3 regions of the Allobosea sp. BE125 genome follow, and region 2 is predicted to be linked to each of the others. Evidence: predicted binding sites of a transcription regulator. Region 2 holds the regulator's gene; each other region holds the start of a gene.

Region 1 (3,273 bases), on a different contig from region 2:
CGCCGCGATCCCTGACAGATCGCCCTTGATGTCGGCGGCGAAGACCGGCACGCCATTGCGGGCAAAGCCTTCCGCCATCACCTGCAGCGTCACGGTCTTGCCCGTGCCGGTCGCGCCCGTCACCAGCCCGTGGCGGTTGGCGAGCTTGAGCAGGAGGTTCTCGGCCTTCCAGCTCTTGCCGATCAGGATAGCGCCATCTTCCACCACGAGATCTGCTTTCGCCATGCCGTCCGCCTGTTGTGTTATCGAAAAGTCAGGGCAAGGGTGTAGCGAAACGCGCCAGCCGGCGGAAGCCTCAGGGGAATCGCATTTGGTTTTTTGAGCCCTCATCCTGAGGAGCAGCCGAAGGCTGCGTCTCGAAGGATGCTCCAGTTTGCTCCGGAAACGCCTTCTGGAGCATCCTTCGAGACGCACTTCCTGTGGAAGCGCTCCTCAGGATGAGGGCTGTGGGGGCACATGCGATAGCTCTGACGGAAGCCCCTGCCCGCTTGATTAGATTGTTAATATGTGAACTATCGCGCAACCGCATCGTGCCATCAAGAATGCCGCACCACCAAAGACAGGGACAAGACCCATGGACGAACTGATCTCCCGCATCATCGCGGCCTCCGGCCTCAATGAAGAGCTCGCCCGCAAGGCGATCGGCATCATTCTCGCCTTCCTGCAGAAGGAAGGCCCGCCGGCCGAGATCGGCCAGTTGATGACCTCCCTGCCCGGCGCGCAGGAGCTCGCCGATGCCGAGGGCGGCGCCAAGGGCGGGCTGATGGGCATGGTCGGCGGCCTGATGGGCGGTGGCGGCGGCGTCATGGCGCTCGGCGGCCAGTTGATGGGCGCCGGCCTCTCGATGGGCCAGATCCAGTCGGTCTCGAAGGAGATGTTCGCGGTCGGCCGCGAGAAGGCGGGCGAGGACACGATGGGCGCGATCGTCGGCGCCATTCCCGGGCTCGGCCAGTTCGTCTGAGCGATACCCTCGTGACCATCAAGCGAAGCCGCCCGGAATGGGCGGCTTTTTTGTTGGGCGGTGGGGAGTGTGCTGGCCGGCGTGGCGAGAGCCTCGGTTGGTGGAATCCGGGCATCGAGAATTGCAGGACGCACTCCCTCGTATCCGAGGGATGCAGCAAGGCCCCTCGATCGAGGTCCGAACACCGCAAGGCGCGCAAGGCTGCCGACGTTCGGCATTTCGTCCGGGGTGCCGGGCACAAAACGCGAGCTGGCGGCCTTGATTACCGCGTTACAGACGTGGTCAGGCGGGCGGAATCCGGAGGTTCGACTCCAGCCTCTGCCTGAACAGCCCTGCGACAATTGGTCTTGGCGGGAACCGCCAGCGCGATCGGGAATTCAAGCTATAGAACAAATCATGAACATAGGGAGCTTTCCTTGGCCCAGCTGTCGGTCATGCAGAAACTGGAAATACTGAGCGACGCCGCGAAATACGATGCGTCCTGCGCGTCCAGCAACACGACGAAGCGCAACTCTGTCGGGGGCAAGGGCATCGGATCGACGACCGGTTCGGGCATTTGTCACTCCTATGCGCCCGACGGTCGCTGCATCTCGCTGCTGAAGATCCTGCTGACCAATTTCTGCAGTTACGATTGCATCTTCTGCATCAACCGCTCGTCCAGCAATGTCGCGCGCGCACGTTTCTCGGTCGAGGAGGTGGTCGACCTCACCTTGAATTTCTACAGGCGCAACTACATCGAAGGACTGTTTCTGTCGTCGGGCATCATCCGCTCGCCCGACTACACCATGGCGGAGATGGTGCGGGTCGCGCAGATGCTGCGCGACCATCATGATTTCCGCGGCTACATTCATCTCAAGCTGATCCCGAGCGCGAGCCCGGACCTCGTCGCGCAGGCCGGGCTCTACGCCGACCGGGTTTCGGTCAATGTCGAGTTGCCGAGCGAAACCTCGCTCAAGCGTTTCGCTCCGGAGAAGCAGTCGCGGGACATCAGCGCGGCGATGGGCTCGCTGAAACTGCGTATCGACGAGAGCAAGGCGGAGCGCGCTGTCTCGCGCAAGGCGCCCAGCTTCTCGCCGGCGGGCCAGAGCACGCAGTTGATCGTCGGCGCCGATGGCGCGAGCGATGTCGTCATCCTGCAACGCAGCGCCCAGCTCTATGGCAGCTTCGGGCTGAGGCGGGTCTATTATTCGGCGTTCAGCCCGATCCCGGATTCGTCGGCGCAGCTACCGCTCAGCGACCCGCCGCTGATGCGTGAGCACCGGCTTTATCAAGCCGACTGGCTGACGCGTTTCTATGGCTTCGAGGTCGGCGAGATTCTCGACGACGCTTCCGGAGAGATGCTCGACCTGACGGTCGACCCAAAGCTGGCCTGGGCCTTGCGCCACCGCTCGCGCTTTCCGGTGGACGTCAACCGGGCCGATCGCGAGGCGCTGCTGCGCGTGCCGGGGCTGGGAACGCGCAGCGTCAAAGGTATCCTGGACATGCGACGGTTCCGCAGGCTGCGGCTCGAGGATGTCGCGCGGCTGGCTCGCTCGCTGCGTGTGCTGCGCAACTTCATCGTGACCGAGGACTGGCGGCCTGGTGCCTTGCTCGACAGCGAGCGACTGAAGCTGCATCTCGCACCGCAGCCTCGACAATTGGCGCTGCTTTGAATGTTCGTCGCGCGTCTCGCCGAGCCCGCGGATTTCGAAGGCTGGCGGCGGCAGGCCCGCGTGCTGGCGCAGTGGGAGATTCCGGCGGGTGACATCGTCTGGCATGTCGGCGATGAGCCGCTGGACCTGTTCGATGGCCAGGCCGTCGACGACCTTGCGCACGATCAGCATGTGCGGTTCACCGTGCCGCGCGAATTTCCCGATCTCGCCGAGCAGGTCGTCTGCCATCGCGATCCCGAGCGGTTCGGTCTGCTCTATCGGCTGTTGCTGCGCCTGAGGCAGGAGCCCGATCTGCTGAAGGTCGTGACAGATCCCGACGTCCACCGCCTCAACGCGATGGCGCGCACGGTCAGGCGCGACCTGCACAAGATGACCGCATTCGTCCGGTTCAGGGAGGTTCGCGACGCCGTGGGCGGGACGATGTTCGTCGCCTGGTTCGAGCCCGAGCATTTCATTGTCCGGCGTGTCTCAGCGTTTTTCGTGAACCGATTTTCATCGATGCGGTGGGCAATCCTGACGCCACTGGCCTCGCTGCATTGGGACGGCACGACGCTGCAGGTCGCCGAAGGCGCTGCCAGGCCCGATGCTCCCCATGAAGACGCCATGGAGGAGTATTGGCGGACCTATTACGCCAATATCTTCAATCCAGCGCGACTGAAG
Region 2 (3,273 bases):
AGGCACTCACCGCCGTCAGTGTCGCCTGTCTCACCGTCTACGACATGGTCAAGGCGGTCGATCGCGCGATGCATATCGAGGGCATTCGGCTGGTACACAAATCCGGCGGGACATCCGGCGTCTACGAGGCGGGGCAGCCGGCATGAGCCTGACCCCGGTCAAGGTCGCACTGCAGGCGCTGCTCGACAGCGTTCCCGCGCCCACGCCCGTCGAGACCGTTCCGCTCGCCTCCTGCGCCGGGCGCGTTTTGGGCGCCGATATCGTCGCGCTCAGGACGCAGCCGCCTTTCGCCAATTCCGCCATGGATGGCTACGCGGCCCGAGCCATAGATCTTACGCCGGCAAATGAGCTGCGTGTCATCGGCGAATCGGCGGCCGGGCGCGCCTTTGCAGGGACGGTCGGCGCCGGCGAGGCAATTCGCATCTTCACCGGCGCGCCTATGCCCGACGGTGCCGATACGATCCTGATCCAGGAGAATGCCGACGGTGTCGGCAGCGCGGTCATCCGCGTCCGCGAAGGGGCTGAGCCGGGGCGTTTCGTCCGCCCCGCCGGGCTCGATTTCCGCAAAGGCGACCTCCTCCTCCCGGCGGGACGCCGGCTCGACAGTGCTGCACTCGGCCTCGCGGCAGCAGCCGGACACCCTGCCCTGCCGGTTCGACGCAAGCCTCTGGTCGCGATCCTGGCGACCGGAGACGAGCTCGTCCTGCCGGGCGAAACGGTCGGGCCCGACCAGATCGTCGCCTCGAACAGCTATTCCTTGGCGGCGATCGTCGAGGAGCTCGGCGGAACGGCCTTCGATCTCGGCATCGCGCGCGACAATCATCCTGATCTCGCCGCCAAGATCGAGCGGGCGCGAGCAGCCGGCGCTGACGTGCTGATCACGCTCGGCGGCGCTTCGGTCGGGGCGCATGACCTTGTGCAGGAGGCCTTGAAGCGCCAGGGCATGGAGCTCGGCTTCTGGAAGATCGCGATGCGGCCGGGCAAGCCGATGATGATGGGACGGCTCGGGGCCATGGTCGCCGTAGGCTTGCCCGGTAACCCGGTCTCGTCGATCGTCTGCGGGCATCTGTTCGTGGCACCGCTGATCGAGGCGCTGCTCGGCATGCCCGATCCCGCGCGCGACCGCAGCGAGCCGGCGATCCTCGGAATCGATATGCCGGCTAATGATGAACGCGAGGATTATCTGCGCGCCGATCTTCAGCACATCGAGGCCGGTTGGCTCGCCAGCCCCTTCGCCAAGCAGGATTCCTCGATGCTGGGCAATCTGGCACGTGCTCGGGCGCTGGTCATTCGCCCGGCCCATGCAAAGCCGGCAAAAGAAGGCGCGCCCTGCCGGATCATCCGCCTCCGCTAGAGAAAGCGTTATCCGATCGGGTTGCGATGCAATCTGATCGGGTCCGGCTCTGGACTTGCTTGCGGAACACAACACGAACGTGTATGATGTTCGTGATTTGTTTCGAATTCGCGCCGCGGGCGCTGGCGGGGACCATGCTGACACGCAAACAATTCGAATTGCTCCGCTTCATCCAGGAACGCCTGCGTGAAAGCGGCGTGCCGCCCTCCTTCGACGAGATGAAGGACGCGCTCGATCTCCGCTCGAAATCCGGCATTCATCGCCTGATCATGGCGTTGGAGGAACGCGGCTTCATTCGCCGGCTGCCCAATCGCGCCCGCGCGTTGGAGGTGATCAAGCTTCCCGATGGCGTCGGCATGCCACAGGGCGGGCGGGCGCGCTTCAGCCCCTCCATCGTGCAAGGCGGGCTTGGCCAGGGCGGCGGCCTCGGCAAGGCGCGCCCGGCGCCCAGTCCCGAAGAGGATGCGCGGGCCACGATCGCAATTCCGGTGATGGGGCGGATCGCCGCCGGCACGCCGATCTCGGCGATCCAGAGCCGCAGCCATAGTGTCGCGCTGCCGGCGGACATGCTCGGCACCGGTGAACATTTTGCGCTTGAGGTGCGTGGCGATTCGATGGTCGATGCCGGCATTCTCGACGGCGACACCGTCGTCATCCGCCGGCAGGACACGGCCAATACCGGCGACATCATCGTGGCGCTGATCGATGACGAGGAGGCGACGCTGAAGCGCCTGCGCAAACGTGGCTCGTCAATCGCGCTTGAAGCCGCAAACCCGGCTTATGAAACCCGTGTGCTCGGCCCCGATCGGGTCAAGATCCAGGGCCGGTTGGTCAATCTGATGCGGCGCTACTGAAGCCGATCGGGCTCGGCTGCCACATCACCCGTATCGTTCCTCTCCGGCTGCCGCGTCGGGGGCGGCTGCGCGGGCCTTGGGCTTGTCACCGCGCGCTTGCGCATCCAAGGGCGATCGGCATCCTTCCGTTCTGCCTGGACCATACGCCAGCCGCCTGCAGTGCCGATGAGGGAGGTCGCGCCGTCGCGGCTCAGGGCCGTCCGGTCGACCAGCTTCGCTGCGCAGGGAGCCGACCAGGGTATCGGCGTGACGACGAGATCGGCGCGCAGGCAATCCTCGATGACGGCGAGCCGGTCTTTCGCATAGGCGATGCGGCGGCCATTGCGGGCAGTGACGACACAGCCTTGCGTATCGCAAGCCGCATTCTGGCGCAGGCTCGCATCCGTGGGCTGCCGCCCATCGCCATCGGCGGTGAGCCATTGTTGCAGCACGAAGCTGCTTGGCCGGCCGGCCAGAATGAAACGGTCGTCGGCTCCGCGCACGACGAGACCGGAACCGTCGCGTTCGATGACGATATCCGGCCGGTCCGGCTTGGCCGCAACCGTGACACCCATCACCAGCGGCACGATGGCGAGCAGCCGAAGCTTCGTGCTCCACAGCGTCAGCCAGAGCAATGTCATGGCGAGGCAGACCAGCGCGGCCTCGCCGAAGGCGGGAATGATCAGCGTCGAATGGTCGATCGCCGCGACCCAGTGGGCCAGCCGCAGCACCACCTCGGAGGCGGCGCCCATCAGCCACCAGGCCGGCCAGTCGAGGCCGAAGGGGTAGACCAGCACTCCGAACACCGCAGCCGGCATGACGAACAGCGAGACGAAGGGCAAGGCGAGCGCATTGCCGAGCAGCCCGAACGGATTGAAGGTCTGGAAATGATAGGCGCCGAACGGAGCCGTCGCCGCCGTCGCCAGCAGGGTCGTGATGACGGTGCCGCTGGCGGCGATCCAGAGTGGGCGCAGCGGCCAGGGCCATGGCGATGGCGGCGCGGTCTGATTGCGTTCCTCCCAGCGCTCGGCAAAGGCGATGAGCGCCGCGACCGCCCCGAACGACATCTGGAAGCTCGGCCCGAGC
Region 3 (3,273 bases), on a different contig from region 2:
TGCCGGTCGCCAAGCCCGGCATCGCGTCGGGCGCGACCATGGTCTTCATGCTGACGGCGGGGGCGCTGGCGGCTCCGCAGATCCTCGGCGGCCCGTCGAACCTCTGGTTCACCCAGATCATCTATCAATGGTTCAACGATGCCGGCGACTGGCAGCGCGGTTCCGCCTACGCCACCATCCTGCTCGGCGTCTGCCTCGCCTTCGTCTTCCTGATGATGCGCGTCTTCAAGGTCTCGATCGGAGCGATCGGGCGATGACGCGTGGGTCAGGCGGCGGCCTTTTCGCATTCAGCTACGCGCTGTTGTTCTTCCTGTTCTTGTTCGGCCCGCTGATCATCATGGTGATCACGGCTTTCAACTCCTCGGCCTTCCCCAGGGTGGTGCCGTGGGAGTGCTTCACCACCGACTGGTTCGGCGTGCTGGTGCGCAATGAGCGGTTGATGAGCGGGCTGTGGACCAGCCTCGCGATCGGCGTCGCGGTGGTCGCGATCGCGGTGCCGTTCGGGCTGGCGGGTGCGCTCGCACTTGCCGATATCGGCCCGCGCCTGCGGGCCGGGCTCTACGCCGTGCTGATCACGCCGATCCTGATCCCCGGCGTCGTGCTCGGCATCTCGACCATCGTCTTCTGGAGTTTTGTCGGGCGCGGGGTGGGAGCCAGCTACGATACGGTCTTCTACAACGGCTTCTTCCTGACGCTGCTCGGGCAGGTCGCCTTCATCGCCTCCTATGCCATGCTGGTCCTCAACGCCCGGCTTCAGCGCTTCGACCCGACGCTGACGGAAGCCGCGCTCGATCTCGGCGCGACGCCGGGCCAGGCCTTCCGCAAGATCCTGCTGCCCTTCATGAAGCCGGCGCTGGGCTCGGCCGCCTTCATCACCTTCCTGGCCTCATTCGAGAACTACAACACCACCGTCTTCACCATCCTCTCCGGCAACACCTTCACCACGGCGCTGGCCTCGAAGGTCAGGCTCGGCACCGACCCTTCGCTCTCGGCGCTTGCCGTCATCATCATCGCGGTGACGCTGGTCGGGGCTATGGTCAGCGAGGCCCATACCCGCCGCCAGGAGCTTCTGCGCAGCGGCAAGGCCGGCCAGTCCCGGCTCTACGCCAACCCGCTCTCGCGCCTGCTGACGCATCCGGGCGCGGTCTTCGTTCTGCTCCTCGGCGTGACGGGCTTCATCACCTGGTCGGCAAGCCGCGTCGACGCGAATGTTTGCCGCGCCGCGATCCTGCAGGAGAAGCAGCAAGTGCAGGAAAGGCTGATGCAGGAGCAGCGCAACCGCATTCAGCAGCAGGCCCCGGCGCAGCCGGCAATACCGTCACCCTCCAACAACCCGTCCCCCTTCGGCGGCGCGTTCAATCCGAATTCGCTGGCGCCGCCGGCCCAGCCTGCGCCTCCGGCCGCGCTGCCACCGTCGAGCAATCCCTCACCCTTCGGCGGAGCCTTCAACCCGAACTCGCTTGCCCCCAAGAATTAGCTTGCCCCGAAGCCGTGACGGCTGCGGCTCAAAGGGCAGGCGGCAGGACCCAAGGGGCGATTTTGAGTTAAGCCCTCATCCTGAGAAGTCGCGAAACGGCGTCTCGAAGGATGTTCCAGGAGGTTCGGGAGCCTCAGGATGAGGGCTGAGGAATTTCGGACGATCTTCAGCCTCTCGCTCAAGCGACTCGCCTTCGCGCGGAGCACGTTCTATATAAGAACAAAGAGAGAACACGTATCCCGATGAACCCGAAACCCGCCCCTCTCGCCCTGGCCGATCTGCGGCGCAGCCTTGCCGAAGCGGCGCTGCGCACCGCGCCGGCTGCGGTCGGGCGTGTGAGCTTCGGCGTGCCTGCTCTTGATGAGCCGCTGGGCGGAGGCATCGCGCGCGCGGCGCTGCATGAGGTTTATGCGCCGGGAACGGCGGACCTCGCTGCGGCGACGGGTTTCGCCGTGGGGCTGACGATCCGGGCGGCGCAGATGCGCCAGGTCCTCTGGGTCAGGCAGGATGTTCTCGATGCCGAGACCGGGCGTTTGCACCCGCCGGGGCTGGCCGAGCTCGGTCTCGACCCTGCGCGCATCCTTCTGGTGCGGGCGCGCGATGCGCAGGACGTGCTGCGGGCCGGCGCGGAGGCCGCGCGCTGTTCGGCGCTGGGGGCGGTGCTGATCGAACCCTGGGGCGAGCCGCGCCTGTTCGATCTGACAGCGAGCCGGCGATTGGCGCTGGCGGCGGAGGCGTCCGGCGTCACGACGGTGCTGCTGCGTGCGAGCGCCCGGCAGGATGCCAGCGCCGCCCGGACCCGTTGGCTGGTGCGCGCTTTGCCGTCGCGAGCCCTGGAGGCCAATGCGCCGGGCGATCCGGCTTTCAGCCTCCGGCTGCTGCGCGATCGCGGCGGCCTGGGTGAGCGTGAGTGGCGTGTGGAGTGGGACCGTGACCGACAATCTTTCCACGAGAGAGCTGCCTTCCAGGCAAACCCTGCCTTCCATGCAAGACCTGCCTTCCATGAGACAGCCGGCAACCAGGGAAGAACACAGGATGTCGCGCCGCTATCTCGCCCTCTGGTTCCCTTTCCTGCCGACGGACCGGCTGAGGAGGGAGCGCGGGGTCCCGGCTTCCGGCGGGCGGGGTGAGCCGCCGCTGGTCGTGGTCGAGACGGTGCGCAACGCGCTCCGGCTGGTCGATTGCGACCAGAACGCCGTCAGGCTCGGGCTCACGCGCGGGCTGACGCTCGCCGATGCGCGCGCCCGGATTCCGGACCTCATCGTGGTCGAGGCCGAGCCGCAGGTCGATCAGCGCCTGATCGAGCGGCTGGCCGCCTTCTGCGACCGTTTCACGCCGCTGGTCGCGCTCGACCCGCCTCATGGCCTGCTGCTCGACATCACCGGCTGCGCCCATCTCTTCGGTGGCGAGGCGGCGCTGCGGGCGCTGCTCACTGAGCGGTTGCGGGCAGGCGGGCTCCATCAGCGCAGCGCGATCGCCGGGACGCCGGAGGCGGCGCATGCGCTCTCCCGCTTCGGCGCGGGCGGCATCGTGCCGCCGGGCGAGGACGAGGCCATGATCCGCCCGTTGCCGGTGGCGGCATTGGAGATCGGCGCCGAGACCGTCATCGCCTTGTCCCGGGCCGGGCTGAAATCGGTGGGGGACCTGGCCGAGCGGCCCTCCATGGTCCTGTCCGCCCGTTTCGGCGAGGATCTGGCGGTCCGGCTCAGGCGCACGCTGGGCCGGGAGGATGCCCGGATCACGCCGCTGCGCCCGGCGCCGGCATGCATGGCCGAGCGGCACTTCGCCGAGCCTCT

What was found. The regulator LexA, encoded in region 2, represses DNA repair genes until DNA is damaged. The targets are predictions, from matches to a motif close to TGTTCNNNNTGTGTTCNG.
Region 1: a site for LexA is predicted at 1,347-1,364, ahead of J2Y55_RS19540 (putative DNA modification/repair radical SAM protein). Genes of this name have one in related genera too.
Region 3: a site for LexA is predicted at 1,693-1,710, ahead of J2Y55_RS14715 (ImuA family protein). Genes of this name have one in related genera too.

The regions. Positions count from the first base shown of each region.
Region 1 covers NZ_JAVDTY010000009.1:23,456-26,728, reverse strand. Annotated here, with positions in the region: gene J2Y55_RS19550 (helicase HerA-like domain-containing protein) at 1-225, opposite strand, end outside; gene J2Y55_RS19545 (DUF2267 domain-containing protein) at 575-961, shown strand; gene J2Y55_RS19540 (putative DNA modification/repair radical SAM protein) at 1,396-2,613, shown strand; gene J2Y55_RS19535 (UdgX family uracil-DNA binding protein) at 2,614-3,273, shown strand, end outside.
Region 2 covers NZ_JAVDTY010000002.1:121,113-124,385, forward strand. Annotated here, with positions in the region: gene moaC (cyclic pyranopterin monophosphate synthase MoaC) at 1-146, shown strand, start outside; gene J2Y55_RS05870 (molybdopterin molybdotransferase MoeA) at 143-1,354, shown strand; gene lexA (transcriptional repressor LexA) at 1,489-2,208, shown strand; gene J2Y55_RS05880 (ComEC/Rec2 family competence protein) at 2,202-3,273, opposite strand, start outside.
Region 3 covers NZ_JAVDTY010000005.1:416,452-419,724, reverse strand. Annotated here, with positions in the region: gene J2Y55_RS14725 (ABC transporter permease) at 1-257, shown strand, start outside; gene J2Y55_RS14720 (ABC transporter permease) at 254-1,477, shown strand; gene J2Y55_RS14715 (ImuA family protein) at 1,720-2,607, shown strand; gene J2Y55_RS14710 (Y-family DNA polymerase) at 2,513-3,273, shown strand, end outside.